DNA from 4 places in the Bacillus sp. XF8 genome. Region 2 is predicted to be linked to each of the others. Evidence: riboswitches for the same ligand, from Rfam matches in the RefSeq annotation. Region 2 holds a riboswitch; each other region holds the start of a gene.
What was found. A riboswitch is a leader RNA that binds a small molecule or an ion and turns the genes downstream of it on or off. The one in region 2 is predicted to bind lysine.
Positions count from the first base shown of each region.

Region 1: linked by a shared signal. The riboswitch ahead of J4P91_RS12485 (amino acid permease) and the one ahead of J4P91_RS02875 (aspartate kinase) in region 2 are both predicted to bind lysine.
Region 3: linked by a shared signal. The riboswitch ahead of J4P91_RS18190 (amino acid permease) and the one ahead of J4P91_RS02875 (aspartate kinase) in region 2 are both predicted to bind lysine.
Region 4: linked by a shared signal. The riboswitch ahead of lysA (diaminopimelate decarboxylase) and the one ahead of J4P91_RS02875 (aspartate kinase) in region 2 are both predicted to bind lysine.

Region 1 covers NZ_JAGDQK010000019.1:51,875-59,982, reverse strand. The annotation lists gene J4P91_RS12505 (metallophosphoesterase family protein) at 1-259, opposite strand, end outside; gene J4P91_RS12500 (aminoglycoside phosphotransferase family protein) at 274-1,215, opposite strand; gene J4P91_RS12495 (VOC family protein) at 1,230-2,033, opposite strand; gene J4P91_RS12490 (sulfite exporter TauE/SafE family protein) at 2,246-3,145, shown strand; lysine riboswitch at 3,492-3,684, shown strand; gene J4P91_RS12485 (amino acid permease) at 3,797-5,260, shown strand; gene J4P91_RS12480 (GNAT family N-acetyltransferase) at 5,429-6,001, shown strand; gene J4P91_RS12475 (GNAT family N-acetyltransferase) at 5,998-6,507, shown strand; gene J4P91_RS12470 (iron-sulfur cluster biosynthesis family protein) at 6,605-6,913, shown strand; gene J4P91_RS12465 (TerC family protein) at 6,953-7,732, opposite strand.
Region 2 covers NZ_JAGDQK010000002.1:455,384-463,491, forward strand. The annotation lists gene J4P91_RS02850 (hypothetical protein) at 1-967, shown strand, start outside; gene J4P91_RS02855 (DUF4097 family beta strand repeat-containing protein) at 991-1,785, shown strand; gene cyoE (heme o synthase) at 2,051-2,968, shown strand; gene J4P91_RS02865 (sensor histidine kinase) at 3,152-4,243, opposite strand; gene J4P91_RS02870 (response regulator transcription factor) at 4,240-4,959, opposite strand; gene J4P91_RS02875 (aspartate kinase) at 5,106-6,335, opposite strand; lysine riboswitch at 6,568-6,754, opposite strand; gene J4P91_RS02880 (MFS transporter) at 7,030-8,108, shown strand, end outside.
Region 3 covers NZ_JAGDQK010000029.1:12,722-20,829, reverse strand. The annotation lists gene J4P91_RS18205 (ABC transporter ATP-binding protein) at 1-489, opposite strand, end outside; gene J4P91_RS18200 (ABC transporter ATP-binding protein) at 486-2,240, opposite strand; gene J4P91_RS18195 (NADP-dependent glyceraldehyde-3-phosphate dehydrogenase) at 3,085-4,524, shown strand; lysine riboswitch at 4,717-4,897, shown strand; gene J4P91_RS18190 (amino acid permease) at 5,049-6,473, shown strand; gene J4P91_RS18185 (ABC transporter permease) at 6,543-7,748, shown strand.
Region 4 covers NZ_JAGDQK010000002.1:182,373-190,480, forward strand. The annotation lists gene hisE (phosphoribosyl-ATP diphosphatase) at 1-90, shown strand, start outside; gene J4P91_RS01400 (histidinol phosphate phosphatase domain-containing protein) at 103-1,125, shown strand; gene J4P91_RS01405 (DUF4025 domain-containing protein) at 1,195-1,359, shown strand; gene J4P91_RS01410 (NAD(P)-dependent oxidoreductase) at 1,509-2,480, shown strand; gene pssA (CDP-diacylglycerol--serine O-phosphatidyltransferase) at 2,512-3,219, opposite strand; gene J4P91_RS01420 (LTA synthase family protein) at 3,843-5,729, opposite strand; gene J4P91_RS01425 (DUF3888 domain-containing protein) at 5,937-6,332, shown strand; lysine riboswitch at 6,421-6,603, shown strand; gene lysA (diaminopimelate decarboxylase) at 6,786-8,102, shown strand.

The DNA.
Region 1 (8,108 bases), on a different contig from region 2:
CTTCTGAGAGCTGTCTTTGATGCCACTGTAATGTCTCGAATTCAGTAGGTTTTGTTATAAAATCATCCCAATTCCCCATGACAACCTGCTCACATTCTTCCCGCACTCTCTCAATTACGTCACTAGACTGTGGTCCTTTTCCTACTAAATCACCTAAGCAAAAAATCCGTTCTATTCCTCTTAATTTAATATCTTCAAGAACTGCCTCTAGCGCAGGAATATTACCATGAATATCTGAAATAACTGCTATTTTATCCATATGAGCACCTCCAATTATTCTATATTTATTATATCTTCATTAAAAGATTTATACCAACTTGGGATATAGGATGTAAAACTATTATGTTCTTCTAAAATCCTTCTTAACCTCATTTTCATTCCATCTAGCAAATTAGGTGTGACTCGATTTGCCCACACAATATCCGCTGGAAAAATCATCGCTGCATACAATGCATATAATTTCCAAAAATGAAGTGATGGCTTCCCTTCACAATACCCATGAACTTGTCCAACTGCAAACGGTATACTTATATCAGTTGTAAATAAAGCCATTTTATAAAAATCATGAATAGGATCCCCAAAATCAAATCTCGCAAAATCGATTACTGAACAAAACTTATTTTGATGAATCATAATATTTGCTGGGTGAAAATCATCATGCAAAAAGACAGTCGGACGATTATGTAGTAAACTCTTATGATTTTCCACAAAAGCTAAAACAGCGTTCAAATCAATAAAATCCACTTTATATTCTGCTAGTGCTTGCAAGTATCTCTCGTATTTATTCCATCTATACACTTCCCAAGGTTCTTCTACATCATCTTTTTTCATTGTATGAATGGTCTTTAATACTTCTCCTGCCCTTTTTCCAGCCGTATATTGCTCTTTCTCAGTCAACTTGCCAAGTATGTCTTCACCGTTTTCTCCGCTAATCCATTCAAACACTTGTACACATTGATTCAATTTACCAAGATTTACGAAATCAAGTAGTTTTGGCATTGGTATACTTAATGATTCGAAATGACACATATATTCATATTCTTCATGTTTACGTTCACGAGTTGCAATATCACACACTTTAATAAAATAACGTTCATCATTTTCTAATTCAATTTTATACTTTTGATCAAACGAAAAACCTTTTGGAATAAGAGTACATTTTACTATAGGAGGCCAATCCAATTGTTGTTCTAACTCCCTTAACAGCTCTTTCATCTAGATCACCCCAATTAATATATGTACAGGCTTCCTAAAATTTCTTGTCTATTCTTCTGTTTATTCCCTCCTTGAAATTCAACCGCAAAAGGAAGTTCTCCATAGTTTATTAAATGATTTTGTACCAGCCCTTCACCAATAGGTTCACAAAACTGCACATTAATATTTTCAAGCAATACACTTTGACAAAGCGCATTCCATTCTTTATGATTTTCAGGTAAAGTCACTTGTACTTCGAGTATCTCTTTCCATCTTTCTACTGTTTCACGTACATTTTTCACAGCATAGTATATGGTCTGAATTTCTTTTACCTCGTTGCTATGCGGGGCAATAACGCCTACCTCTTGTAAATCTAACCTTCTACTCTCATCAGATTCTTCCCACTGTATAAAAAAAGGGAGTTTCGGACTACTCTCTTCCTGTTCCACAAATAACATTTTCCATTTTATAAGATGGCCGTCATTTCTCATTCGTTTTCCTTCAAATGGGCCTTTGACTTGTAATCCTTTTTCTACGAGTTTTACAGCTAGTTCTTCAATATAATCTGTACGAAGAGCAATTTGAAGCATGCCTTCTCCATCTTGTAATTTCTCTACCGTTTCCCGGACTAGTGGATTATCCGCTTGTTTTGCTTTATCCTCATGTTGCACTGCTAAAAATTCAATATACGATAAGTCAAAATAACATAAACTATTCCATGTTCCCCAGTTCGTATGTTCCCCGCCCTGTACAGTATGAAACCCAAGTTCCCTCATTTGTTTTTCAACTTCTTGTGGTGTACATCTAACAGCATGAACGAGATGATCAAATGCTAACATGGTTTTCCCCCTCCTCTTCATTACATCTTATTATTATATAATTGTTCTGTTATTTCATTCAATTAAAAAACTTTTAAAACCTAGTTGCTTTATAAGATTAATATGCATTATAATAATAAAAAATTAACATTAAAGCTGATTGGAAAAACCAAAGGCTCTTTTCTCATTAGGGAAAAGAGCCTTTTTTATTTATTATTACAGGGGGATTATACATGCAGAAATTAATTGTCTTTGCTATTATTGGTTTTTTTGCTCAACTCATTGACGGGGCACTTGGGATGGCGTACGGAGTAACGTCTTCCTCATTATTATTAATGTTTGGAATTGCACCTGCTGTCGCTTCCGCATCCGTTCATTTAGCTGAAGTTGTTACAACCGCAGCTTCTGGCGTGTCACATATTCGATTTGGAAACGTTGATAAGTATACCGTATCAAGACTGACATTACCTGGTGCAATCGGTGCCTTTGTCGGTGCATGCTTTTTAAGTAACTTGCCTGGCGATTTAATTAAACCATACATTTCACTCTTTTTATTTACATTAGGTGTCTATATTTTATTACGATTTATTATTCAAAAACAAATTGCCAAATCAAATAAACGTATGTCTGGAAAGCAGCTTATCCCATTAGGGTTGTTCGCTGGATTTGTTGATTCAACTGGCGGAGGTGGCTGGGGACCTATCACTACACCGGTACTTCTCGCGCGTGGAAATGAAGCACGAAAAGTCATTGGTTCCGTTGATACGAGTGAATTCCCAGTATCTTTAGCAGCAACTATCGGATTTTTCATTTCATTAGGATGGGAACAAGTTAGCTGGGTTTGGGTATTTGCCCTTATGCTCGGTGGCATTCTAGCAGCTCCAATTGCTGCATGGTTAGTACGAATTGTACCTTCACACTTACTGGGTGTACTTGTTGGTGGACTGATAATTTTTACAAATATTCGGACGCTACTTACATCATTTAAAGTGGATCCAACCATTATTACCCTTTCCTATATTGTTGTAGGTCTTATCGTTATCATTGCACTTTTCATCTCAGTTCGAAATCATTCCCAACTTACAAAGCAAAACGTTGGATATACGACTGGACAAAAGCGAGTTTTGCCTTAAATAAGGTGATGTAAAATACTAAGGTAAGCAAACGATAAGTTTGCTTACCTTTTTTACACTCTTAGGCACTCTTTATTTTGTTTATAGTCAATGTCGAATTTTATTTTTCTGAATTTTCTTTTAACTTTAAAGGATTTTCCATATCTTTTTGCGAAACATTTGTATAACAATTTTTTCTTCATTTTTTACATATCAAGTAGGTTCGGGTGGAATTTTGAAAACGTTTCCTATACAATAACCGATTTTTTTTGATATTTTCCTACAAAAATTCCTTGCAATATTTTCAGAAACTAATTACAATTGCCATATATTAAAAATCACAGCAATGAATAAATCCTCATCAATCCGATGAGGTAGAGGTTGCGGCTTTTATTAGTAGAACGGCTTAGACACAGAGGATGTCAATGACTCCGTTCGAAAGGAAATGCTGCCGAAGTTCGTATTTCTTCTCTGGAAGTACGAGCTGGGTCTGTCTCCGAATAGGAACAGAACTGTCACGTTTACAAAATACCGTGTAAACGTGGGGTGCTATCTTAACGGAAGGGTATGATGGGGTGGTTATTTGTGAAACGTTCCGCCAAATTCCTTTGGCGGTTTTTTGTATTTTTCTCCCCCGTTCCTTCCTATCTTACAAGAAAAGGAGTGTTGAACATGAATAGCGCAACGAATCAAGCTACCTCTAAAACTCAATCTACACAAGGACAAGGTGAACTAAGACGCGGATTAAAATCTCGCCACCTTACAATGATTTCTCTCGGCGGTACAATTGGTACCGGGCTCTTTCTTGCCAGTGGTGGTGTCATTCACACAGCAGGGCCCGGTGGAGCTCTCTTAGCTTATGCGGCAATCGGAATTATGGTTTACTTTTTAATGACAAGCTTAGCTGAATTAGCCGCATATATGCCTGTTGCTGGCTCATTTAGCACATATGCAACAAAATTTGTTGATCCATCTCTTGGATTTGCACTCGGCTGGAATTATTGGTATAACTGGGCAATTACAATCGCAGCTGAACTTGCTGCAGTTACATTAATTATGAAGTTTTGGTTCCCAAATACGCCTTCCCTTATTTGGAGTGGCCTTTGTTTAGTCATTATGTTTCTTTTAAATTACTTATCTGTTAAAGGATTTGGTGAGGCAGAATATTGGTTTGCCCTTATTAAAGTAGCAACTGTTATTATCTTTTTAATTGTTGGATTTATGATGATTTTCGGCATCATGGGTGGTGAACCAGTAGGTTTTAAAAACTTCACAGTTGCAGATGCACCATTTAACGGTGGCATCATGGCAATCATCGGCGTATTTATGGCGGCTGGTTTCTCATTCCAAGGAACTGAATTATTAGGTGTAGCTGCTGGTGAAACTGCCGATCCAGAGCGCAGCATTCCAAAAGCAATTCGTTCAATCTTTTGGCGCATCCTATTATTTTATATCTTTGCAATTCTTGTTATCGGTCTATTAATTCCGTATACAACTGAAAGTCTTGCAGCTAGTGATGTAACAGTAAGTCCATTTACACTTGTATTTGAGAAAGCTGGAGTTGCATTTGCTGCTTCTGTTATGAATGCTGTTATTTTAACTGCAGTTTTATCTGCTGGTAACTCAGGCATGTACGCATCAACTCGTATGCTTTGGGATTTAGCACGACAAGGAAAAGCACCGAAATTTCTAGGTAAATTAAATAGCCGCGGCGTACCTGTTAACGCGTTAATCGCAACTTCAGTAGTTGGCTGCGTCGCTTTCCTAGCTTCCTTATTTGGAGACGGTGTTGTATATGTTTGGCTATTAAATGCATCTGGAATGTCCGGTTTTATCGCATGGGTAGGTATCGCAATCAGCCATTACCGATTCCGTAAAGCATATATCGCACAAGGAAAAGACTTAAATGATTTACCGTATAAAGCAAAATGGTTCCCATTTGGTCCAATCTTCGCATTTGCACTTTGTGTCATTGTCATTTTAGGACAAAATTACGGAGCATTTATGGGCGAGTCTATCGATTGGAATGGTGTACTTGTTTCTTATATCGGCTTACCTCTCTTCCTTGCGATGTGGTTAGGATATAAATTTACAAAGAAAACAAAAGTAATTCCTCTTGATAAATGTGAACTATAATTGATAAATAACAGCAAACATTATAATGTTTGCTGTTATTTTTTTATCTTAATCCCCCCTTACTCAAAGATTCACTTCATCTAAATGAATGTCTCTATTGAAAGGATATATTTACTTTTTGTCGAACAGTGTATTATGTGTGAATTTTTTATATAAAGAAGGTGCCGCATGTTTATAAATGCAAAACTTGAAACAGAAAGATTACATATACGCCCTTATCAAATTACTGATGCACCAGCCTTATATGAATTGCAAAAACAACCTGAAGTACACCTCTATATCCCAGAACCTATTTATTCGTACAAGGAAATTGAAGATATCATCAGCTGGAGCATAGACATGAATAAAAAGAATTCTATAAACCATATCGCTAAATTCAATCTTTCTATTATAGAAAACATTTCTCAAAAATTCATAGGTTACTGCGGATTAGGTCCCTCTGATTTCGAACCAGCTTCAACTGAACTATATTACGCACTTTCTCATGATACATGGGGAAAAGGGTATGCAACCGAAGCAACATCAGCTCTTTTACAATATGCTTTTTCAATCATTGGAATCGAAACGATTATGGCCTCCGTCTTTCCAGAAAACAAAAAATCTATTCATGTATTAGAAAAACTTGGATTTCAATTCAAAGAAACTGTACAAAACTTAGAGAAATCTCTCCACGAGTATGAAGGTATGCTGTACTTTCAGATTTCAAAGGAGTTATTTTTACAAAAGGCGGGATTAAAATGAATATTACCCTTGAAGCTGTTTCTACAGAGCAAAGAGAGATATTAAGAAATTTTTATTCGTTATACTTACATGATTTATCCGAATTCTCCTCTACCCTTCATCCGAATGAGAATGGATTTTTTGAATTTGATGCTTTTGAACTTATTTTTAACCGTGATGAGCTTTCTCCTTACTTCATTACATTTGAAGAAAAATATGTCGGATTTCTTCTATTCGCGAAACCACCATTCACCGTATCAGGAACAGACTGCTGCATTAACGATCTTTTCATATTAAAAGCGTACCGTGGAAAAAAGATAGCAGAGCTAGCAATTCTAGAACTGTTAAAGCAGCACGAAGGAACCTATTATGTAATGCAATTAAAAAGCAATAAAGCAGCGGTGAATTTCTGGAAAAAATTCTACCAAAAGAATGAAATTCAGTATGAAGAAGTTGAGAAAGTGAGTAATGACGAGTTATGCTTAACACAAACATTTACAGTACCATCCTTACTTTTCAAACCGTGATTCCTATACACTTATCATTCATTGAATCCCTTTCCTTCCCTATTTCTCATGTTTTTGCAATAATAGAATAAGAACTATAAACAAAGGTTGGGATTCCATGAACATTCGCGTAACTGATAAGGCAAAAGCAGTACTACATAAATTCAACGCAAATAACAAAAACATCATACGTATTAGAGGAACAATGACAAACTCTTGTAGTATATTTGTTGATATTGATTTAATTTTCGATGAGTATAATTCGAACGAAGTTGTTTATGAAGATGAGCAGCTTATCATTCAAATGGATGATTTTACAAAAGACTATACAGGAGATACGTTAAAACTCGATTATAAAACAACCGGTTTTAGTATTACGATCCCTAGTGAGACACTTGTATATGGCTTATCGATAAAAAATGAATAGTCCCCCCTATTTCTTAACCGAAGCGTGGGGGATTCTTCATTATTCCCTTGTAGAATTTTTCTGAAATGACTTATCTCTCGGTGCAAACCAACCAATTAGGGCAATACCGACTAATACTCCATAGAAGATCAAAGTCCAAGATGTACTGTGTGGAAAATGATGATCTAAGACACCAATATCCTCATGGGCAAGTGTAATTACAGCAAGTTTGACACCGACCCATGCAACAATTGCATATGCTGTTGTTTCCAATGCTGGACGTTTTTCAAGAAGTTGCACAAACCAGATTGCTGCAAATTTAATTAAGACAAGTCCGGCAATACCTCCAAGAAGAACAACAATGAACTGACCTCCATCCATACCACCGAAATCGTCTAGCGGTGAATCTGGAAGACCCAGAGCAAGAGCAACTGCAGCTAGTATCGAATCAATTGCAAAAGCAAGGTCAGCTACTGCAATCTTTCCTACTGTGGACCAGTAGCCTTTGCCCGCCGATTCCTTTTCATCGTCCTTATGAATATTCTTATTGTCTTTTCCGAATCGTGCCTGAATGACATGCTTTAATCCTAGGTAAAGAAGATAAGCTGCTCCTATTGCCTGTATCTGCCAGACATTTGCAATAAATGAAATGGCAAAAAGGGCAGCAAATCGGAAAGCGAAGGCCATAATGATTCCGTAATTTATAGCTCTTTTTTTCTGCTCTTCGGGTAAATGCTTGGCTATAACTGCTAGTACAAGGGCGTTGTCAGCCGATAACAATCCTTCTAATCCGATTAGAATTAATAATGTCCAAGCATACTCTAGCCATAATGACTCCATCTACTTCTCTCCTTTCTAAAACTAAAAATCCAGGTAAAAGCTTTGCTAACAATAGAATTTCCCATTAAGCCAAATGAAATCCTAAAACATATGGCTAAAATTTTTTGACAGTTACTTCTCTGTCCTCTATTTGTTATAATTTCAATCAAAAACAAAAACCCAAGTTTAGATTGTGCTTCTCATAGTATATATTGAAACAACACACAGTTGGACAACTTGAAATTAAGTTGTGACTTTAATGGCAAAAAATCATAAAAATATACTTTTATAAAGCTCTTCACCAAAAGTGCGTAAGAACCAATTCAACTTGGCGGTTACAAAAAGTACTGCTAATTAGCATGACTGGCATTTTTTTAAACAACTTTATTATCATAAA
Region 2 (8,108 bases):
TCGCTATTTGGATATATTTGGTTTGGGGATTATTCGTTCAGATATGATACATGATGCAATCAGAGAGTATGAATTTTTAAGAGGAGCTGGTGGCGGAGGTTTTGGTTATAACCCAGTAGAAGGAAAGATAAAAACATTTCACTGGGATGGAGTAACTTGGAATGATGAAATACTTGTAACAAGTTTGACTTGGCTTGGGATAGCGCTGTTATTTATTTGGATAACTTCCCTTGTATTTAATAGGTTTTGTACGTTTCCTAAAGCAAAGGGAAAGGTAAGGCGGTTTGAGGGGAGTATGAAAGCAATCGCTGTGAACCAACAAAATCAAAACTCTTTTATATTCACTTCTATAATGAGAACAAAAAGTATTAATATGTTTCGTTTAATTGTAGCTGAGCTATTGATTATGTTAAAAGGTTTTACGATTTGGTGGTACGTAATTGCGATTGGGCTTATTGCATTTGGATTGATATGTCCAGTAGATATATCAAAAGGATGGCTACCTATTATTATGATTTGGCCAATTGCCATTTGGTCGCAGATGATGACGAGAGAAACATACTATGGTACGGATCAAATTATTTCTTCAAGTTGTTCTCCCTTGTATAAGTTTTTTGCAACGTGGATCTCAGGTATGATAGTGGGCCTCATTATTTCCAGCGGTCTTATCATTCAATTTATATTAATTGAAGATATTTCATTCTTACTTTCTTGGCTTAGCGGTATCGTATTTATTCCAACATTAGCGTTGACACTTGGGGTATGGAGTAAGACGCGTAAATTATTTGAAGTCCTGTATATACTTTTATGGTATTTAGGACCGATAAACCATCTTCCATATGTGGATTTTTTAGGAATATCAACATCATATGTGATTGTGTATATTACGCTATCTATTTTATTACTATGTATCGCATTGGTCGGACAGTTGCAGCAAATGGGAAGGTTACGGTTATTATTCAAGTAAGTAGTTAAAGGGAGAGAGAAGTTATGAAAGGGAAAATATATGTATGTTCATTTATAACCTTAATGATTCTTAGTCTAGTTGCATGTGATACAAAAAAGAATGAGTCGTCAGTTTCCAAACAGTTCACCGCAAAAAATATAAATGAGATTTATATAAAAACAGTAGGAGAAAATATTAAACTTCATTCTACAGTAGAAAAAGATATTAGAGTAGATATAGAAGAGATAAAAGATGTAAAAATGAAAGAGACTGGGGAGAAATTAGAAGTTATTACAGAAAACTCTTCATCCATTGTAAATTTTAAAACAGCTACTGTACATATATACCTTCCTGAAAAAACATATAAAAAAATAGATGTTAAAACAGAGTCGGGTAAGGTAATAGGTGAAAATATAGCATCTGAACAATTGAATTTGTACAGCGATTCAAGTGATATGACAATAAAAGAATATAAAGGAAACAATATAAAAGGAGTTTCCAAATCAGGAGGGGTTACGTTACAGGGAGTGGAGGGAAGCTTCGATATTCAAAACAATACGGGAGAGGTGAATGTATCCGCTGCTTCAAATCTAAAAAATGAAAGTAAAATAAAAACCGAATCATCTCATATAAATATAAACTTTAAGAAAGAGCCAACAAATCTAGAGGTTGACTTGTCAACACGTGCGGGTCAAATCAAAAATGAATTTTCACTTTCATCGGGTGAAAAAGGAAACGACCATAAAGTAAGAGGGCATATAGGAAGTGGAAAAGAAAATGATACAAAGTTAACAGCACAGTCTATGACAGGGACGATTGAATTAAAACGTGATGAGTAATGAGAATATAAAGTGGTTTTGAAGAAATAAAGTTCGATTATAAAAAACACATCCTGAATGAATATTTTTGATCTGTTCAGAATGCATTTTTTGCTGTATAAATTATTTGTTTGAGGATTTTCTAATCTTTCTATGCTACTCTTCACCGGTGTACCGTAAAGCCTCTTCTCTTGACATGGATATCATATAGTATTAATATACCGGGGAGTATATTAATACTATATACATTGTAGGAAACATCTAATGAAAAGGAGTACGGGGTGTCATGCGAAGGAAAAAAGAATTAACAAATTCGAAACGACAGCTATCGGACATTTTAGCCCAAACGGTTAAAACCGGAATTATTAAATCGAATTTGGTTCCAATGTTTGCAGGGTTAACATTGGCTCTATATAAATATAAGCTTAGCCCGTTTGAAAAAATTCCGGAGATTATATTTGCTATAATCGGCTCGATTTTAATAATAGGAGCAGCAGGAGCATTTAATAATCTGTATGATCGTGATATTGATTCTATCATGGAGAGAACAAAAAATAGACCAACTGTAACCGGAGACATAAGTCCTAAGACGGTACTATGGCTTGGCATATTGATGACAATCTCCGGTTTAGTATTTCTTGCGCTAACTACATATTTAGCAGCATTATTAGGATTTTTAGGTTTATTTTTGTACGTTGTACCATATACAATGTGGAGTAAAAGAAGAACAATTTATAACACAGAGATAGGGAGTATTTCAGGGGCAATGCCGCCACTCATTGGCTGGGCCGCTATGTATCCTGATATAACGCATCCAGCTATCATCGGTCTTTTTATTATCATGATTATTTGGCAAATGCCTCATTTCTATGCGATAGCTATTCGTAAACATGATGAGTATAAGGCTGCAAATGTTCCAATGCTTCCAGTAGTGAAAGGGATTAAAAGGACATATGTACAAACGAATGTGTATTTAATTATTTTAATTATAATAAGTGTTCTTTTAGGTTCATTAAGCATTGGTCTTATGTTAGTATCACTTCTTTTAAGCATTTTATGGCTTGCCTTAAGTATTTATGGTTATAAAAAAATGGATTCAGAGAAATGGGCAAAATCATTGTTTATTTTTTCGCTTTTCCATATGACAATTTTATTTTCAACTATTATTATCTATTCCCTTATAGGTGTTTTTTTCGGGAGCTGAATATAGGTAACAGATTGAAATTTTTAGACCGATTCAATTTCTAAAAAACTAGAAAAAACCAATTTCTCATGTGTAAAAAAAGAGAAATTGGTTTTTTTAGTGTTGGATTAAATTTTATGTTGTTAAATGAAACGAAAAGAATCCTTACTTTAATCAAACTATATTTTGGATCGATAAGAATTACTATAAAATTGGAAGAGTAATATGAATTGTTGTCCCATTCTTTATTTCGCTGTCTACATGAATTGTTCCGCCGTGTGCAGTTATAATTTTATGAGCGATCGCCATTCCAAGACCAGTGCCTTCACTTGAAACGTTTGTAGCTGTACCTCGGTAGTATTGTTTAAATAGATTTTGAACTGTCATTTCATCCATGCCGATTCCAGTATCTTCTATTATAATGTGTACATCGTCCTGTAATGAGATAGTGGTATGAATTTTCGTTCCTTTATGGTTATGTAAAACGGCGTTCATAAATAAGTTTTGTAAAGAACGGTAGAGTAATTTTGTATCAATGGGAATCATTATTTTTGTTTCATCTGATTGAAAACTAAAATGATAGTGTTCAGACCGTGGATCATTTGTTATATCAGCTATCATTCTTCTAGTAAATTCAACAATGTTTATTTCTTCTTTTCTTAATGGAATCTGTGAACCTTCAAGACGGAATGAAAGATTTAAGTCTTCAATTAACTCTTTCATATGATCACCTTTTTGCTGAATCTCTTGCAAAAACTTCTCTTGTTCTTCCTGACTCCACTTATGATCTGGCGATAGCATAAGCGCACTGTACCCTGTAATATAAGTGAGGGGTGTCTTTAAATCATGAGAGATTCCTGCCATCCATTCGCGTTTCATTTTCTCAAGTTGTTCTCGTTCATTCTCTATTTCTCGTAATCTGTTTGTTAAATGTTCTATATTTAGAAAGACATCTTTATATAAGCGATAAGGGCCTTTTAATTTCCCTGTTTTTTTATTGTACATTTGTTTCGTATTTTCTGGTGTCACGTAAGAACCTTCTGCTAGATGGTTAATCCATGAAATCATTCGAAATAAAGGTTTCCCGATATGCCATCCATATATAATAGCACCTAAAATAAGAGTACATATAAATAGACTAAAAACGATAAGGGCTTCCGTGTCTTTGTCATCTTTATTTATTCCAATAAGAGGTAGTATACCTTCCATTAAGATTGCCATGAAGATCCCCATAAAAAAAGTACCGATAAATAAACTACGAATAAAATGAAAGCCTAGCCTGAAACCGATTTTCATTTTTGTTGCTCCTTAGTATGCGGGATAAATTTATAGCCAATTCCTCTCAAATTAACAATGTATGTAGGGGATCTAGGATCTTCTTCTATTTTTTTACGTAATTTAGAAATATGCATTACTACTGTTTTATCATCACCCATGGAAGTCAGTCCCCATACTTGTTCGTACAATTGTTCAGCAGTGAAAATTCGATTTGGATGTGTGCATAAGAAAGTAAGTAATTCTAGTTCTTTAGCAGTGCAATGTACAGATTCTCCGTTTACAGTTATCAGTCCCTCGCTAGGATATAGAGAAAAGGATTCAAAATGTAGGTTCAAATTTTCTTCATTGCGATTTTCTTTTATCATATTTTGTCTACGTAGTTGGACATTAATTCGTGCAGCGACTTCTAAAGGATTAAATGGCTTTGTTATGTAATCGTCCCCGCCAATCCCTAAACCTGTTAATTTATCTAAGTCACTAGAGCGCGCTGTCACAAATAGAATAGGAGTATTTGTATAGTTTCGTATTTGTCTACATAATTCGAAGCCGTCTATATCTGGTAGCATAACATCGAGTAAGATGATATCGAATGAACAATTTTTAACTAGATTTAACGTGTCCGTTCCGTTTAGAGCGGTTGTTATATGAATGAAGCTTTCTTTCTTTAGGGTAAGTACTAACATATCTAGTATGCCTTGCTCATCATCTACTAAAAGGATTTTTTCTGTTCTCATTATGGATCCACCTTTACATGTTTTTCGAATCTGTTAGAAAGATATTTGGAAAATATTTCACATGTAATAGTGTAACATAATACTATTTTGCTAGATAAAAAATAACAACAAAGACTATGCTCTTTGTTGTTATTATGAAAATAAATTTAATTCATCTGTACTAATGGTTCAATTTTGGCCATAAACGATTGATGAAGTGCTTCTACACCATCTACTAAATGAAGGCGATCAATGACAACAGAGACTTTAATTTCAGATGTACTTACCATTTTAATATGAATATTTTCGTCTTTTAATGTAGAGAACATGTCAGCGGCAACACCTGGATTGGATACCATGCCAGATCCGACAATAGATACTTTAGCTAGATGATTTTCATATTCTACAGATTCATAGTGAAGTGCTTCTTGATTTTGTTCTAATACTTCTAGCGTTTCTCTTAAGTCATTAGAATGAATAGAAAAGGATAGATGTACAGTGCCTTCATTTGTAATGCTTTGAATAATAATATCTACATTAATATGAGCAGCGGCCAATGTAGAGAAAACAGTTGAAAGTGATCCTTGTTCTAATCCTTTAATTGTTACGCGTGTAATATTGTCTTCAAATGCAATACCTTTTACGATTGATTGTTGTTCCATGTTACATTCTCCCCTTACAATTGTTCCGTTTTCTTGTTCCATACTTGAACGAACTTCTAAAACTACGTTATGATTTTTTGCGAATTCAACAGCACGTGGATGTAGTACACTAGCACCAAGGTTTGCGAGTTCTAACATTTCATCATAAGAAATTTCATCGAGTTTATAAGCGTCTTTTACGACACGTGGGTCAGTCGTGTATACACCTGTTACGTCTGTGTAAATATCACATTTTTTCGCTTTAAGCGCAGCGGCCAATGCAACAGCAGTTGTATCAGAACCACCGCGACCAAGTGTTGTAATTTCGTTTTCCTCACTTAATCCTTGGAAACCAGCAACAATTACAATCGTACCTTTTTGTAAATGTGATTGAATACGTTCTGTATTAATATCAGTAATCCGTGCGCTACTATGCACAGATTCTGTCGTAATACCAGCTTGCCAACCAGTTAGTGAAATAGCGTCGTATCCTTTTGCTTGCAGTGCCATTGTTAATAAAGAAATAGTAACTTGTTCACCAGTTGTTAGAAGCATATCCATTTCACGTTTACTCGGATTTTCTGTAATAGCGGTAGCAAGTGCAACGAGTTCATCTGTACTTTTTCCCATTGCAGAGACAACTGTAACAACGCTATGACTTCGTTCATATTCTTCAATAATTAAATCTGCTACATGTTGAATGCGTTGGATACTTCCGACAGAAGTACCACCAAATTTTTGCACAATTGTTTCCATTATAAATTCCTTCTTTCGTCCATTTTTATGAATAGAGCAGGAAAGGTGTGTAAAACACATATGGGAGGAAAAGTATAAATCCCCAATATTCCTGTAGTTACCACAAAGAAAAACAAAAAACACCATCTCAAATAGGTGAGGATGGTGCTGTTACAGGAAAAGGGAAACAGAAAAAGGAGCTAATAAAAAAACCGCCAAAAAAGGAATATCATATAAAGAATGATATCTCTTTTTTGTAGATAGCTCTTCATACATACACGTCTGTATATATGACAGTTCTGTCTCTATTCGAAAACAGCCCCAATTGATAAATGCAGAGAAATTTATCAATTTCGGCAACACTTCCTTTTTTCTAAACTCATCGACATCTCTGTGTCTCCTTTAGAATACTTATAAGCGCTGCAACCTCTATCTCACGTTTTGGGCGAGAGTGTTTGGTTTATGAAGTTATTGGTAACATTTGTTTTATAATAATTAAAATATTTTAGGAAATCAAGTACTTCGTTAATATTTAGAAAATTAAAACTATTTAATCTGAATAAAAATATAGAAATAGATCGTTTATAAGTGTTATTTGATATTGAAATGTATTGATGTTTTGTGTATTAAAAGTCTTAATTATAAGAAAAAAAAGAAAATTAAATGTTATAATGTAAGGAAAAAGAAGGAAGATGCTTAGAGGAAGGGGATACATATGCAAGGAGAGATACAAACGGAAAATAAGGGGAGTTATGTAAGCAATTTATTGTTACCTGTTACAAAATCACGTCCTTTTACTTTCTTATGGATTGGTCAACTGCTTTCCGTTCTGGGAAGTTCTATTACAATGGTAATTCTTCCGGTAGTAGTATATACGTTAACAGGTTCAACAGTTGTTATGGGAATGACGATGGCTATGTATATGCTGCCGAATATTCTTGTTTTACCGTTTTCAGGGTTAATCGTTGATCGTATGAATCGAGTTAAATTAATGTTATTTACCGATATTGTTCGATGCATATTAATGACAACTCTTGCGGTACTTATTTTTAAAGAAACTTTAACAATCACTATTTTATATGTATTAGTAGCAATGTATGGGCTAATGGAAGGATTATTTCAACCTGCATATTCGGCAGTGCGGGCGAGGGTGTTTGTACCGGAAATCCGTAATGCAGCTAACGCATTAACACAAATGAGTAATCAAGGTGTCCGTTTAATTGGTCCGGCGCTTGGTGGTCTTATTGTTTCGGTCACATCGGCTGGGGTCGGATTTGGCTTAGATGCATTAACTTATTTGCTGTCATTTATTTGTTTATTATTTTTAAAAGATGTAACAGCTAAAAAGGTACAGAAAACAGCAGATCATAAAATGAATTTTAAAAAAGATTTTACGGAAGGTATTGTTGTCTTAAAAAGCCATCCATGGTTATGGATTACAATTTTAGCATTTTCATTTATTAATATTTGTTACGCAGGAATTATAGTTGTATTAATCCCATGGCTATTTAATGTACATCATCACTTTGAACCTTTCGTCTATGGACTTGGAATGGCATGTTCTGGAGGAGGTGCTGTGGTTGCAGCTCTTATTTTTGGCGGGAGACAGAGATGGCATAGACGAGGATTGTTCGCTTATGGAGGTGTCCTTATTAGTGGGGCGGCACTTTTAATAATGCCGTTTGTTTCCTGGGCTCCCGGATTAATTGGATTAATGGCAATTGAAGGGTTTGGGATCATGATTTTCGGTTTAATTTGGGAAACGAGTTTGCAAGAACTCGTGCCAGAAGAGGC
Region 3 (8,108 bases), on a different contig from region 2:
AGATACGACTAACAATAGTGCAAAATATCCTCCGCCAAGTAAAAGTAATCGTTTCATCTCAGGTTCATAAAACGAATACACTTCTTTAGTTGTTAACATTTTTGCTTTATACACTTGCGTTGCTTTCCCGCTTTGAACTGTAATAATATCCCCCTTTACAGAACGTGTTCCCTCGGCTGCAATTTTGTTAGGTACAAAATAATAAGTGAAACCAACTTGTATAATACGAACTTCTTTTCCTTTTTGTTCTCCTTTTTCAAAACGGTCGCTTCGCTTATACCAAGCTCCGTTATATAATACGGCATCCTCACCTTGCTCCGTTTCATACCAAGGCTTCTCAATCCCAACAATATGATCATCAATCATTGTCTTTGCCACAAATGGCCCTGCAAGCTCGGCAATAACGAAAATAAATAACATTGCAAGTGCCGCAAAAATGGTTCCCTTTACTTTCATGGCGTACCTAAATAACCGCTTTGAAACGCTCATATTTTCACCTCACCCTCTATATTTTCACCCTGCTGTCTTTCAAACTGCTCTCTATACCAGCCATCATTAGAAACGAGCCTATCATGTGTTCCCTCTTCTATGATTTCACCATTATCCATAACGAGAATCCAATCCGCATGCTGCACAGCTGATAACCGGTGCGTTGTTATAATTGTTGTTTTTCCGCTTCTTTCTCTTCGTATATTTTCAATAATTGCCGCTTCCGTCCTGGCATCTACAGCTGATAATGAATCATCTAAAATTAAAATTTCTGGATTTTGAATAACCGCTCGCGCAATCGAAATTCGCTGTTTTTGCCCACCAGATAAAGAAACGCCTTTCTCTCCAACAAGTGTCTCTAACCCTTCTGGAAGGAACTCTAAATCTTTTTTGAATGCTGCAATTTCAATAGCCTTTTCAAGTTCCTCTTCGCTTGCTTCTCTGTTTCCAAATAAAATATTTTCCCTTGCTGTTTTTGAAAATAAAATATGCTCTTGTGGTACATATCCAATCCAGCCTCGTACGTTCTCAGTCGAAATTGCACCAAGCGTAACGTCTGACACTGTAATATCCCCTTCTCCAAGTGGATACTGACGAAGAAGTTGACGAACAAGGGTCGTTTTACCACTCCCTGTTTTCCCAACAACGCCAAGTGTTTCTCCTTGTTTTAATGAAAAAGAAACATTTTTCAAATTCATATCTGATGAAGCCGGATACGAAAAGGAAACTTTATCAAAGTCGATATACTCTGGTTCGTGTACACGCTTCGGCTTTTTCACGTTCTTCACGTCAGGCTCATACGCTAATGTTTCATTAACACGGTCTAGCGAAGCATTTCCGCGCTGCATCACATTGATTAATTCACCAATCGCAAACATCGGCCAAATCATCATTCCAAGGTAAACGTTAAAGGAAACAAGTTCTCCAAGAGTAACCTTTGATTGGAATACTAAAAACGCTCCATATACGAGACCAATTAAATAACTAAGACCTACTAGCATCTTGACTGTTGGCTGAAACAACGCATCAATTCTTGCTACTTTCATATTTTTTTCATATACATCTGTTCCTAATTGATGAAATCTTTCTTCATCAGCTTTTTCCTGTACATATGCACGGATAACACGCACGCCAGCAATCGATTCAAGTACTTTATCGTTCATATCTCCAAAAGCATCTTGAGCAACCGTAAAGCGTTCATGTAACTTTTTTCCATATATATTCATCGCATATGCCATAATCGGCAAAGGAAGAAGTGCCGCAATTGTAAGTTGCCAACTAATTGAAAAACCCATCATAAAAACAATTGTGAGCATATATAAACTAGAATCCACTAGTGTCAAAATCCCAAAACCAGCAGTCATAGCAATCGCCTTCAAATCATTTGTCGCTCTCGCCATTAAATCACCAGTACGATTTTTGTGATAAAAGGTCGGTGTCATTTTCAGCAAGTGCCCCATAAATTTTGAACGCATCGTTTTTTCAAGCACGAATGCCCCGCCAAACAATTGGTGTTGCCATACATAAGTGAGTAAATATCCACCAACTGTCGCTCCAAATAAAATCCAAATATATTTCATAATTACTTCACTTGTTAAAGATCCTATTTTTATATGATCAATTGTTAATCCGATTACTTTTGGAGGAATGACTTCAATTACATTTACAATTAAAAGCGCTCCAATTGCGATACTATATCTCTTCCAATGTTCTTTAAAAAACCATGTTAACTTTTGTAATACTGAAAACAATGAAATCTCTCCCTTCTCAATCTTGTTTCATTCTATTTCTGTTATCCACTATCAAAAGCCCCTATCTTTATACCGCGCCAACTATACTGTTTAACCATACCTCTTCCCCTTTCATATCTTGTTTTATCGAAACCATACAAAGTATGGAAACAATCAAAATAGAGACAAAAAAGCGCATACCGTCGCTTGACGATATGCGCAAAAACGCATAAAAGCGTACGTTACGAAATACGCAACGTACGCTTTTTCAAAAACAAAAAAGCACTATCTTTCCGTACGGGTTGCGTAATAATATGAACGTTTTCCATCATATAATCCAGCTAAGCCAGCCATATTTACCATTACAATCATTACGCACACCTCCTTCATTTATTTTCCATTTTTAATTTTATAACTTTAGGAACTTTTCTGTCAATTGTTTTTTTCATTATTTTACAAAACAAACTTTTATCACAAGAAATATAAAGTGAAACTTTAATCAGTGGGGGTTTTCTTCATCCCCACTGATTATCAGCCTGCACCAATCGGGCTTTTACGGGCAGTTGATCCCCCACCTATCTTCCTCGTTTCCCTCTGAATCTTGAGGTGGGGGTCTTACTGCCCGCAAATAGCGGGATAAAATACATACTCCCTTTCCCATACTCGAAAAAAATTATCTATTAATACTATTTATAAACCCTATATTTCACTTGAAAATAAAGTAAACCCCTTTCAGAAAGGGCATACAAAATTAAAATCACACAAGAAATCGTTTTCATAAACATTTTGTTTGAAAAATATTCTCAAACCCCCTACAATCACCATATACTCACTCTTACAAGTTGCTATTTTAGGAGGACAAATCATGACAACTAGCAATACGTACAAATTTTATTTAAACGGTGAATGGAGAGAAAGCTCTTCTGGGCAAACAATTGATATTCCATCACCATATTTACATGAAGTAATTGGACAAGTACAAGCGATTACTCGTGAAGAAGTTGACGAAGCAATTGCATCAGCAAAAGAAGCTCAAAAAGAATGGGCTGAAGCTTCTCTTCAAGAACGTGCAAAATATTTATATAAATGGGCTGATGAGCTCGTAAATATGCAAGATGAAATTGCCGATGTTGTAATGAAAGAAGTCGGTAAAGGTTATAAAGATGCGAAAAAAGAAGTTGTTCGTACAGCGGACTTAATTCGCTACACTGTAGACGAAGCACTTCATATGCATGGCGAAAGCATGATGGGTGATAGCTTCCCTGGTGGATCTAAATCTAAACTTGCAATCGTTCAACGTGCACCACGTGGCGTAATTTTAGCAATCGCACCATTTAACTACCCTGTAAACTTATCTGCGGCAAAACTTGCACCAGCTCTTATTATGGGGAACGCCGTTATCTTTAAACCAGCAACACAAGGCGCAATTAGCGGTATTAAAATGGTTGAAGCTCTTCATAAAGCAGGTCTTCCAAAAGGACTTGTAAACGTAGCAACAGGACGCGGTTCTGTTATCGGTGACTACTTAGTAGAACATCCTGGCGTAAATATGGTATCGTTCACAGGTGGTACAAATACAGGTGCTCACTTAGCGAAAAAAGCTGCTATGATTCCGCTTGTATTAGAACTTGGCGGTAAAGACCCTGGTATCGTACGCGAAGATGCTGATTTACAAGAAGCTGCAAAACATATCGTTAGCGGCGCATTCTCATACTCAGGTCAACGTTGTACTGCAATCAAGCGCGTGCTTGTACATGAAAATGTAGCGGACGAGCTTGTTAGCTTATTAAAAGAACAAGTAGCTGAACTATCTGTTGGTTCTCCAGAACAAGACAGCACAATCGTTCCATTAATCGACGATAAATCTGCTGATTTCGTTCAAGGATTAGTTGACGATGCAGTGGAAAAAGGCGCTACAATCGTGATTGGTAACAAACGCGAGCGCAACTTAATTTACCCAACATTAATTGACAATGTAACAGAAGATATGAAAGTTGCTTGGGAAGAGCCATTCGGCCCAATCCTTCCAATCATCCGCGTTTCTTCTGATGAGCAAGCAATTGAAATTGCGAATAAATCAGATTTCGGCTTACAAGCAAGTGTCTTCACTAAAGACATTAACAAAGCATTTGCAATTGCTAACAAAATTGACACTGGTTCTGTTCAAATTAACGGACGTACAGAACGTGGCCCTGACCACTTCCCATTCATCGGTGTAAAAGGTTCTGGTATGGGAGCACAAGGTATTCGTAAGAGCCTTGAGTCTATGACACGTGAAAAAGTAACTGTATTAAACTTAATTTAACATTTTATTTTAGAAGCTAGTCTACGGCTGTAGATCTAGCTTCTTTTTTATTTCTCAAACAACATTCTCGTCCCTACTTTTAATGACAAATTGTTCGCTATAATCTGATTATTACTATATCCATTGACGTATAAAAATACATTTGTTACCCTTGATTATGTTAATTTAATACATAAATCCTCATTCGTATCTCGGTGAGGTAGAGGTTGCAGTCATTAAGAGTATCTTTCGGGAGATGTAGTGGCATCGATGAACGAATGAAAAAGGAATGGTTGCCGAAGTAAGAAATGTCCACCATGCATTCTTGCTGGGTCTGTATTGAATAAGTGCAGAACTGTCACAAACATTTTGTTTGTGGAGAGCTATCGAGAGGTATGTCGTGGGTTTCCTATAAGATAGAAAGCACGTAGCGACAATTACACGTGCTTTTTTTGTTTTGTATGAAGCTTACCTTTCTTCCTTTTTGGAGGACATACATATCTCCTCGCTTGACTTGGTTATACTAACTTTGGAGGTATTCTTTTATGCAACAAAAAAAATGGGGCTTTTGGGTACTAACAGCATTTGTTGTCGGCAACATGGTTGGTGCTGGTATTTTCATGGTGCCAAGTACATTAGCACAAACAGCAAGCCCTCTCGGTGTCACTTTAGCTTGGTTAACAACAGGGTTTGGGGTTTTAATGCTAGCTCTTGTTTTCGGTAATTTAGCAATTCGTCGTCCTGATTTAACAACAGGACCACAAAGTCATGCATATGCTTTATTTTCATCACCAAAAAAGAAAAAAATGGCTGGATTCAGCATGGTTTGGGGCTATTGGGTCGCAAACTGGGCAAGTAATGTTGCTATTATTACATCTTTTGCAGGTTACTTATCTCTCTTCTTCCCGATTATGAAAGATACACGTCTCTTATTTTCAATTGGGACTTTCAATGTGGAAGTTGGAAAGCTTATTACATTCTCCATCTGTTCTTTCTTATTATGGGGAACGCATATGATTTTAACAAACGGTGTAAACGGAGCTGGGAAATTAAACTTCTTAGCAACAACAACGAAAGTGACTGGATTCCTTCTATTCATCGTTGTTACTTTGTTTGCATTTCAAGCTTCAAAATTTGGACAATGGTACACACCAATGATTGATAAAGAAGGCGTGTCACACGGACTGCTTTCACAAGTGAATTTAGCTGCCCTGACAACACTTTGGGCATTTATCGGTATTGAATCAGCCGTTCTTTTATCAAACCGTGCTAAATCTCCAAAAACGGTAAAACATGCAACTGTCGCTGGCTTATTAATAACTGTTGCTATTTATTTAGGAATTACCATTTTAACAATGGGTGTGCTTCATATGGATAAACTACAAACTTCTGAACGTCCATTAGCTGATGCATTAAATGCTGCAATGGGTCATGGCGGCGGGAAATTAATGGCGCTACTTGCTCTTACTTCCCTATTCGGTTCTATCTTAGGCTGGATTTTATTAAGCTCAGAAGTACCATATCAAGCAGCAAAAGAAGGTTTCTTCCCTTCCTTCTTTGCAAAAACAAACAAAAAAGGAAGTCCGATTCATTCACTAAGACTGACAAACATTATGTCACAAGTCTTCCTTTTCTCAACGTTATCAGGGACAATTGCTGAGGCATATACATTCGTTATTACTGTCTCAACCTTAGCTTACTTAATCCCATATCTCGTTTCACCAATCTTCCAATTAAAACTCGTTGCAACTGGTGAAACGTATAAAAATGAAATGGGTTCAAGAATTATGGATGGTACTGTCGCAGTCATTGCACTGTGCTATGCACTGTGGGTCATTAAAACTGGCTCCTCTGATATAAAAACATTCCTTCTTGGAATCGGCTTATTTGTAATCGGCTTTGCCTTCTATCCATTAATGAATCGTGATAAGAAACGAAATGAAAAAAATAAGAACGAGCAAATTGCTTAAAGCAATTTGCTCGTTTTTATTTTTGTATAAGAAAGAAACCCTTATAATAAAAGATAGAGGTGAAAAAATATGTCAATCGAAACACTATGGAGCACTCGTTTCCAAAAGCATCTTCAAAATGTCATCATGTACTTTGCACGCATGATTAGCGGTCTATTATATAGTTTCATCTTCGTCTCATGCACCTGCGCATATTATTACGCCAAGTTTCTGAAAACATCTCCTTCTAAAGGAGTCTCATTATTACTAATCACAATTGTACTTACAATCGTTATAACTAGATGCCCAATTCGTACGTTTCTCCAGAAACCTGATGCTGTGTATTTACTAGCACTTGAAGAGAAATTGACTTCTTACTTTAAACAATCTCTACTATACAATTATGTCATTCAGCTTTTTCCATTGCTATTCACGTTTCTTATCATCGTACCATTAGCAATGCAAACACTACATACAACCATTCCTTTTTTATGTACAATCTTTTTTATAATAATGCTCGTTAAAGGATGGAATATATACATAAGCTGGATATGGCGTGATCAATATAACGGCCAAATCTGGTTTATCATTCGATTGACTTGTAATGCGCTCATTCTTTACATGCTCTTTCAATCCATATCAGTCGTTCTATTAGGAGCCATGTTATTATTTCTTATCTTTATACTTGTTTATACGGTAAAACAACCAACAAAACGAATCCAATGGGAATATGTAATTGAGCAAGAAGAAAAAATAGACATGCGCTTTTACCAATTTGTAAATTTTTTCACAGATGTTCCCCAGCTAAAAAAACAAGTGAAACCAAGAAAATGGCTTACAAATTGGCTGGAACCCATATTACATAAAAAACGAGCTACCTTTTTATATTTAAATACTTTATCATTTCTACGTGCTAATGATTATTTTGGTATATATATGCGATTGACTATTATCGGTTCTTTTATTTTATATTTCGTGCCAAATGTATTTGTAAAAGGTGCGATTACTTGTTGTCTCTTATATATGACCTCCATGCAATTACGCTCTTTATGGAAATATTTTTTGAGAAATAATATTGTAGCATTATATCCAATTTCATCTGAAGAAAGAGCACGTCAATTTCTCACACTTATATTTTCATTAACAATCGTTCAGCTAGCGGTATTTTCGATTATTATATTCATTTCACTACAGCTGTTTTTACCTGTTCTTTCAACTATTATAGTTAGCATATTTTTTATCAAATTTATTATCGTACCAAAAACAAAAAAACAAATTTCTTCTTCGGAAATTTAAATGAATGATTGTGTATTCTGAAAAAAAAAAAAACAGAAAGTATAGCTAAAGAAGCTACACTTTCTGTTTTTATATTCTCGACAATTAAATAAATTAGGAGAAATAAAATGAGTAAATTAAAGAGAGTATCTATATAACATAACTGATGAAACAATCATTAAATAGCAAAACTAATTCTAGAAGATATGTACCCAGGAGGATGTATCTTCAACTTATTGAATGAAATTTTTTATAGAACCTATAGACACACTAAAATATCTACTTCATTTTTATTTTATATAAACAAAAAAAAGAACTCATTAGAAGATGAGCTCTTTTTCGGCTTGTGTTCTTCAAATAAAATTTTTAAAAGAAGATAGT
Region 4 (8,108 bases), 270 kb from region 2:
ATTCCATTAGAAGATGTGTTAGAAGAAATGAAAGAGAGACAAGGGAAGCTCTCAAAAATAGGAGAGCGTAAAAAAATTGATACGTTATAAGGGGGAGAAACTATGAAAGTGGATTATCACCTTCATTTAGAGGAAGGCCCGTATTCAATACGATGGTTGGCGAGAATAAATGAAGCGCTAGAATATTATCAACCGCTCAAAGAGAAAAAGAATTCCATTGAATGGCTCATGAAAACACAAGAACGCTTGCAAAAAAGAGTGCAGGAAGGGCCATTTACAGTAGAGTGGATTGATTTCTATTTAGAAGAAGCGCTGCGAAAAGGAATAAAAGAAGTCGGTATTGTTGATCATCTCTATCGCTTTTATGAGGCAAAGGAGTATTACGAGAAATATGTAGATATTAGTGAATCAAAGCTCGGGCGTTTGCAGAAAGAATGGTTAGATCAAGTACGGGTAGCATCGATTTACGATTATACAAAGGCGATCCAAGAGGCAAAGGAGCGCTGGAGAAAACGAGGAGTAGTACTGCGTCTCGGGATTGAGGCTGATTATTTTATTGGTGGCGAGCGAGAGCTAGAAAATTTATTGGCATTAGGAGATTGGGATTACGTGATTGGTTCTGTCCATTTTATTAATGGCTGGGGATTTGATAACCCTGATACGAAAGAATATTTTGAAAATCATGAGTTACATGCATTATATGATACGTTTTTTGCGACAGTCGAAAAAGCAATTCGTTCCAGGGTATTTGATATTGTAGCTCATCTTGATAATATAAAAGTGTTTAATTATCGATTAGATGAAAATGTGCAGGTTCCATATTATGAAAGAATTGCTAAGGTATTACTAGAAACAAATACAGCAACGGAGGTAAATGCTGGGTTATATTATCGTTATCCTGTTCGAGAAATGTGTCCAAGTCCGCTTTATTTACAAGTTTTAGCAAAGCATAAAGTACCAATCACTCTTTCATCAGATGCTCATTATCCAAATGATTTAGGAAATTATGTCGAGGAAAATGTGAAAACATTACGTAATCATGGTATCTCTCATGTAGCTACATTTGAAAAACGGGTGAGGAAGATGCAGTTGCTTGAAAAAGAATCAACAACTGTTTCAAATTGAAAAATGATTTTGTGATGAAAACCTTTCTTTTTGCTCAAAATAAGAAAGAATGATAAAGGAGGGTTTTAAATGGCAAAACAAAATAACAAACAGAACATGAAAGTGACGAATCAAAGTTATACTTCTCAAACAAACGAGGAAGTCAACTCTGTAATCCAAGAACAAATTAGTGATACGGTAGCAGAAGGAACGATTGATGCAAAGCTTGGAAAACAATCTAGTGAAGAACAATAAGGAAAAGGGAGATCTCCATCTCCCTTTTTCTTATGAGAAAAAGTGTCAGTTTTCAGAACTGTAATCAAATTCCTTGGCTTTTTTAACTTAGATTTCTTACAATATAATATAAGGAAATTCCTATTTTTTAATAGAAGAGGTGCTTAGTAATGGCAAAAGTATTAGTAGCAGGAAACATTCCAAAAATCGGATTACAGTTATTACAAAATCATGAAATAGAAATGTATGACAAAGAAGAATTAATTAGTAGCGAAGAATTAGCAAAACGTGTGAAGGATAAAGATGCACTGCTAAGCTTACTTTCTACAAAGGTAACAAAAGAGGTAATTGATGCAGCACCTAATTTGGAAGTCATTGCTAATTATGGTGCGGGTTACGATAACATCGATTACATGTATGCAGCAGAAAAAGGAATTACAGTTACAAATACACCGAAAGTTTCAACAGAAGCAACGGCAGAATTAACATTTGCTCTTCTTTTAGCTGCGGCAAGACGAATTCCAGAAGGAGATACATTATGTCGTACAGTGGGATTTAATGGCTGGGCACCACTCTTTTTCCTTGGTCGAGAAGTATATGGAAAGACAATTGGAATTATCGGTCTTGGGGAAATTGGAAAAGCAGTTGCCAAACGTGCAAAAGCATTTGGAATGAATATTATTTACACAGGTCCAAATCGTAAGCTAGAGGCAGAAAACGAATTGGAAGCAACGTATGTAACGTTAGAAGAACTGTTACAAACAGCAGATTTTGTTACGATTAACTGTGCGTATAATCCAAGTCTCCATCATATGATTGATGAAGAACAATTTAAAATGATGAAGAAAACAGCATATATTGTAAATGCAGCGCGTGGTCCAATTATGAATGAACTAGCGCTTGCTCATGCGTTAGAGACAAATGAAATTGAAGGGGCGGCTCTTGATGTATTTGAGTTTGAACCGAAAATTACAGAGAGATTAAAGGGATTGAAAAATGTTGTCCTTACTCCGCATGTTGGAAATGCAACGTTTGAAACACGTGATGCCATGGCTGAAATGGCAGTACGTAACATTTTAGCTGTGTTAGAAGGAAAAGAAGCATTAGCGCCTGTGAATCAAAAGGAATTAGTTACAAAATAAAGAGACACCTTCCGGCTTGGAAGGTGTCTCTTTATTTTTCTTTATTTGCTCGTTTTTTATGAGAAGGTCTTTGCCTAATAAATTGAGATAACATATACAAAATATAAAGTGGGATGGCAATGAACAGAAATACTGAAATATTGCCAAAGCTTGTTTTATACATTGTATAAATAATTCCGATTAAAAAGAGTGTAACAATAATACTGTATCGTGGAATTGGTACATCTTTTAAACTTGGGATACGAATACGACTTACCATTAAAAATGCAAACGTTACAAATACCGTAATGAGGACAATTTTTGGAATGGTATGTGAAAATAGTGTTAAGAAGGCAACGAGTCCTCCTGCTGCAGTAATAGGAACACCAGTGAAATACTTCATAGAAGTAGATGAAGGCGTTACATTGAAGCGCGCTAAGCGATATGCTCCGAACAGAGGGAATAGTCCTGCTATGTATAGTCCGATAATTCCATAATTGGAAAAGGAAGTGTAGTACATTAAAACTGCAGGCGCAGCTCCAAATGTTACAACATCTGCTAGTGAATCAAGTTCTTTCCCCATTTGTGAATCAACACGCAATAAACGAGCTAGCCGGCCATCAAGACTATCTAACATCATCCCGATTAGTACTAAAATAGCAGCTGGTTTATAATACCCTAAAGATGCATAGCCGATTGATAAAAATCCACTGTATAAATTTCCGAGCGTAAATAAGTTTGGAATTGCTGCTCTATACAAAATCTGATCCCTTGCTTTCTGTAATAAATTCTTAATTAGTGTATGAAAGTTTACTTTTTTTATCATAACATAAATTTCTTTCCACGTACGAAAAAATTCCCATTTCATGAAAGATTTCACGAATAGTTTATCCAGTGCTTAGCTTCTTTATTTCTATTGGACCTTTGAAGTGAGAAGCTGTATAAATCCATTTTGATTTTTCATCATCTAAGCTGCGGCTATGAATAACAAAAGGTGGCCTGCACTCGCCTTCTCTCTTTGTTTTCACTTGGCGTGGGGCAGGAAAAGGAGCTGATCGCTTCTATACATGGTCGGATACTCTCTCCCACCTAAAAAGAAAGGGTTTCTATCAGTTTTTTGATTTTTAACATATAAAAATCACTGCTATGACAACAAAAACAGATCTCCGCTCATTTTCTCCCTTTGTTTTCATTCGGCATGGGGCTAAAAAAGGAGCTGACCGCTTCTATGCATGGCCGGATGCGCTCTCCCACATAAAGATTGGGTTTTATGTCAGTTTTTAAATTTGTATTCATATAATAAAGTTACCATGTTTATGAAATGGTAAAGATTTAGCTAAGAAAGAAGCACCCTCAAATTGTTATCCGAGGGTGCTTTTAAGGTTATTCAAATTTAGTTATCATTGTTCCCGTTTTGTATTTATTGTTAGGATCAAATCGTAATAAATCTCCATAGATAAGTTTATCAGAATAATTTAATTCTGTTTTCGCTTTTTCAATATACGGCTGGCAAATCGTTGAATCAATCAGTTCACCTGTGCTTTTTTTATAGCACATATTTTTTGTATAAACATAATCGTTTGTTACGAAACTACCATCACGCATAATCATAAGTGTTTGTTCATTTTTGGTAAATAAATCAGTACCAAATTCAATAGATTGGTTTGTTTTGATACCAAGTAAATGAAGTAATGTTGGTTTTATATCGATTTGTCCAGATACTTTTGAAATGACTTTTCCTTCTTGACCAGGAACGTGAATAATAAGTGGTACACGTTGCAACTGCATCGAATCAAATGGAGTTATGGATTCCTTACCGAGAAATTGTGCCATAGCAGCATTATGATTTTCAGAAATTCCGTAATGATCTCCGTAAATAACAATAACTGAATTATCGTATAAACCCTCTTCTTTTAATCGATTGATAAATAGTTTAAGAGCTTCATCTGTATAACGAACGGTTGGGAAATAACGATTTAGTACACCGCTCTCAGAATTATACTCACTAATATATTGATCTTCTGGATTTAAAAGAAACGGGAAATGATTTGTTAATGTAATAAATTTTGTATAAAACGGTTTTGGTAAAGATTTAAGTTTTGAGATCGATTGTTCAAAGAACTCTTTATCTTTTAACCCCCAACCAACAGACATTTGTTCTGTTCCTATATAATCATTTAGGTTAAAGTAACGATCGTATCCGAGTGCTGGATACATGATATCCCGATTCCAAAAGGTTTTATCATTCGAATGAAAGACGGCGGAATAGTATCCATATTTTTTTAACAACTCAGGAGTTGCTGTGTATTCATTGTTTGTATGTGTAAAGAATACAGAGCCACGGTCTAATGGATATAATGAATTTTCTACAATAAATTCAGCATCGGATGTTTTTCCTTGTCCAGTTTGATGATAAAAGTTATCGAAGTAATAACTATCTTTTATAAACTGATTTAAAAATGGAGTAATTTCTTTTCCATTGATTTTTTTGTTGATAACAAAATTTTGTGTTGATTCCATTGAAATTAGAATGACATTTTTTCCTTTTGCAACTCCAAATAAGCTTTTATCAGCTTGTGTATCTTTTGAATTCACGTAGTTCTTAATTTCAGAAAAACCGTCTCCACTTGCGAATACACGCTCTGCAGAAGATTTAGATTGAAGTGTAATGTCAAATAGATGATACGTGTATAAACCTAGATTTTTCACAACGGTTTGACGATCAAAAGAACGTGAAAACAATTGTGGCTTATGAACGACCGAAACAATAATTTGTAATGCTAATAGAGCTGTTATACCACCAAAAAAGCTCCGTTTTTCAGAACGAGATAGTGGCGTGTTATCACAAAAGTTTGGGAACTTACGTGAAATAAACATTAGAATAATTGCATCCGCAAATAGAAGTAATGTTTTGTACGTAAATAGTTCTTTAATACTTGTTCCTAAATCAGCCATGTTATTGGTTTGGAATAGAACAGGGAATGTGACAAAGTCATTATAAAACCCATAAAACATCGCGTTTCCAAATAAAATAAATGACAGTAAAAAGCTGATTCCAATAATAATTTGATTTCGATATTTTGATGCTAATAAAGCTAGACCAAAAAATAAAAGCAATGAAGCAATTGGATTAAACAATAGCATCATTTCTTCGAAGAAGCTATCAATTTTAATATCAAAGGCTAGCTTGTACACAATATATGTTTTTATCCATAATAAAACGACTGCAACAAGTGCAAATCGTAATTTTGGAAACAAATGTTGTAGCATAATATACTCCTCTCCTACTATAAGTGACGGTTCTAGTGATTGTATTTCTAATGATAGAAGTTTCACTTTATATATACGAACAGTCGTTTATCTTTATGTACTATTATACGAAAACAAAACAGAATTGTGGATGATTTTTATAAGAATTGGTTAGAAAAAAAGAAAACGGAGACAATAACCATATCGCATTTTGATACGGAGGTTATGATGAAAAAGTTATTTTGTTTCATATGTAGTGGTTTTTTATTCTTTTCCACTCCTACAGTTTTTACTGCACAATATGATGCGCCGTTATTAGAAGATGCTCTTTATTCCGTTTTGTTTCCACAAATAAATGTAGCGATTCAGAAGCATTATGGGAAACAAAAACCGTATGAATGTCCGAAGATTGTTAGTTTAAAAAAATTGTATAGTGGTACATATTTATTTCAAGCTGTAATTGAAGTGACGAAATATGAAGCAGGCATAGGTGGGAAAGTGCTTCCGCCATTTGAAAAAATAAAAATTACGTTTGATAATGATGAAGGAGAATGGACTGTGAAAAAAATAGATATAAAGCGCTTGCCAAATGATACGAAATTAAATTGTAAAAAAACAATGTGAAAAATTGTTTGACAAATAATTTATTCGTTTGGTATTGTTAATACCAACATAAGATGTTTGAAAATTAAATAGACTTACCTCATCTACTCTCAAAGGTAGAGGCCGCGATAGGAAAGAGTAAGCTATGGGAGATTTAGTGGAATCCGTGATCATAGATTGAAAGGGACTATTGCCGAAATATAAGAGTGACCACGTCATTCATATATTGGGACTACATTGAATAAATGTAGTACTGTCATAAGATTTTATTTTATGGAGAGCTATTTGGAGATGTTGATGCGGTTTCTTATTTGAGAAGATAACAACTCGTTTATTTTTTCATGATACATTATTCCTAATAAGAAACGCGTGTGAACATTGTTCCGCGCGTTTTTTGTTTATCTAAAAACGCGCTGCAATGAATAGAAGAAGATTGGGGTTATGAGTTTTAGAGGAAATAAGGGAGGAATTCAAATGTATTTACACGGCACAAGCCGAATCAATGAGCAAGGACACTTAGAAATTGGAGGCTGCGATACAACGCAGCTAGCTAAACAATATGGAACACCACTTTACGTATACGATGAAGCTTCTATTCGGGAGAAATGTCGCGCATTTCATCGTGCTTTCCAGGAAAGTGGGTTCTCTTACCAAGTAGCGTATGCAAGTAAAGCGTTCTTGTGCATGGAGATGTGCCGAGTAGCTCGTGAAGAAAATATGTCTTTAGATGTTGTTTCTGGAGGCGAATTGTACACTGCTTTGCAAGCTGGTTTTCCTGCATCACGCATTCATTTTCATGGTAATAATAAAACGGAAGAAGAGATTATAATGGCGCTGCAAGCAGATATTGGCTGCTTTGTGGTAGATAATTTCTTTGAAATGGAAATATTACATGACTTAGCACAGCAGTATGGAAAAATTGTAAATATATTAATCCGAGTTACACCTGGAGTAGAAGCGCATACACATGAATATATTACAACAGGGCAAGATGATTCGAAATTCGGTTTTGGAGTTTCTACCGGCCAGGCAATGCAGGCGATTCAAATAGCGTTAGAGAAATCAAATTATAATGTGTTAGGTATTCATTCACATATTGGATCACAAATTTTTGAAACAGCAGGATTTGTTCGGGCGATCGAAGTATTGCATAACTTTTTAGAAGAGATAAGAGAACAGACTGGTTATGTTGTAACAGTGTTAAACGTCGGCGGAGGTTTTGGAATTCGCTATACGGAAGCAGATACACCACTTACACTTGAAACATATGTGCATGCTGTAACCGAGGCAGTGAGAGACCAATTTACACGAAATAATTATCCTCTTCCAGAAATATGGATTGAACCAGGGCGTAGTATTGTTGGGGATGCAGGAACAACAATTTATACAGTGGGAGCTGTAAAAGATATTCCGGGTATTCGTAAATATGTGTCAGTCGATGGGGGAATGACAGATAATTTAAGACCAGCTTTATATGGAGCGCGTTATGAGGCAATGTTAGCAAATCGAGGAAAAGAAGAGGCTGAAGAAGTTGTTTCGATTGCTGGAAAGTGTTGTGAGAGTGGGGATATGCTTATTTGGGATATAAAACTGCCGCAAGTTGCTTCAGCAGATTTGTTAGCGATCTCTTGTACCGGAGCATATGGATATTCTATGGCGAATAATTACAATCGTATTCGCAGACCGGCTGTAGTATTTGCAAAAGGTGGAACATCACAAGTGGTTGTTGAACGAGAAACATATGAAAACATAATTGGGAACGATCGCATACGTATAAAAGAGCTTGTATAATGCTAA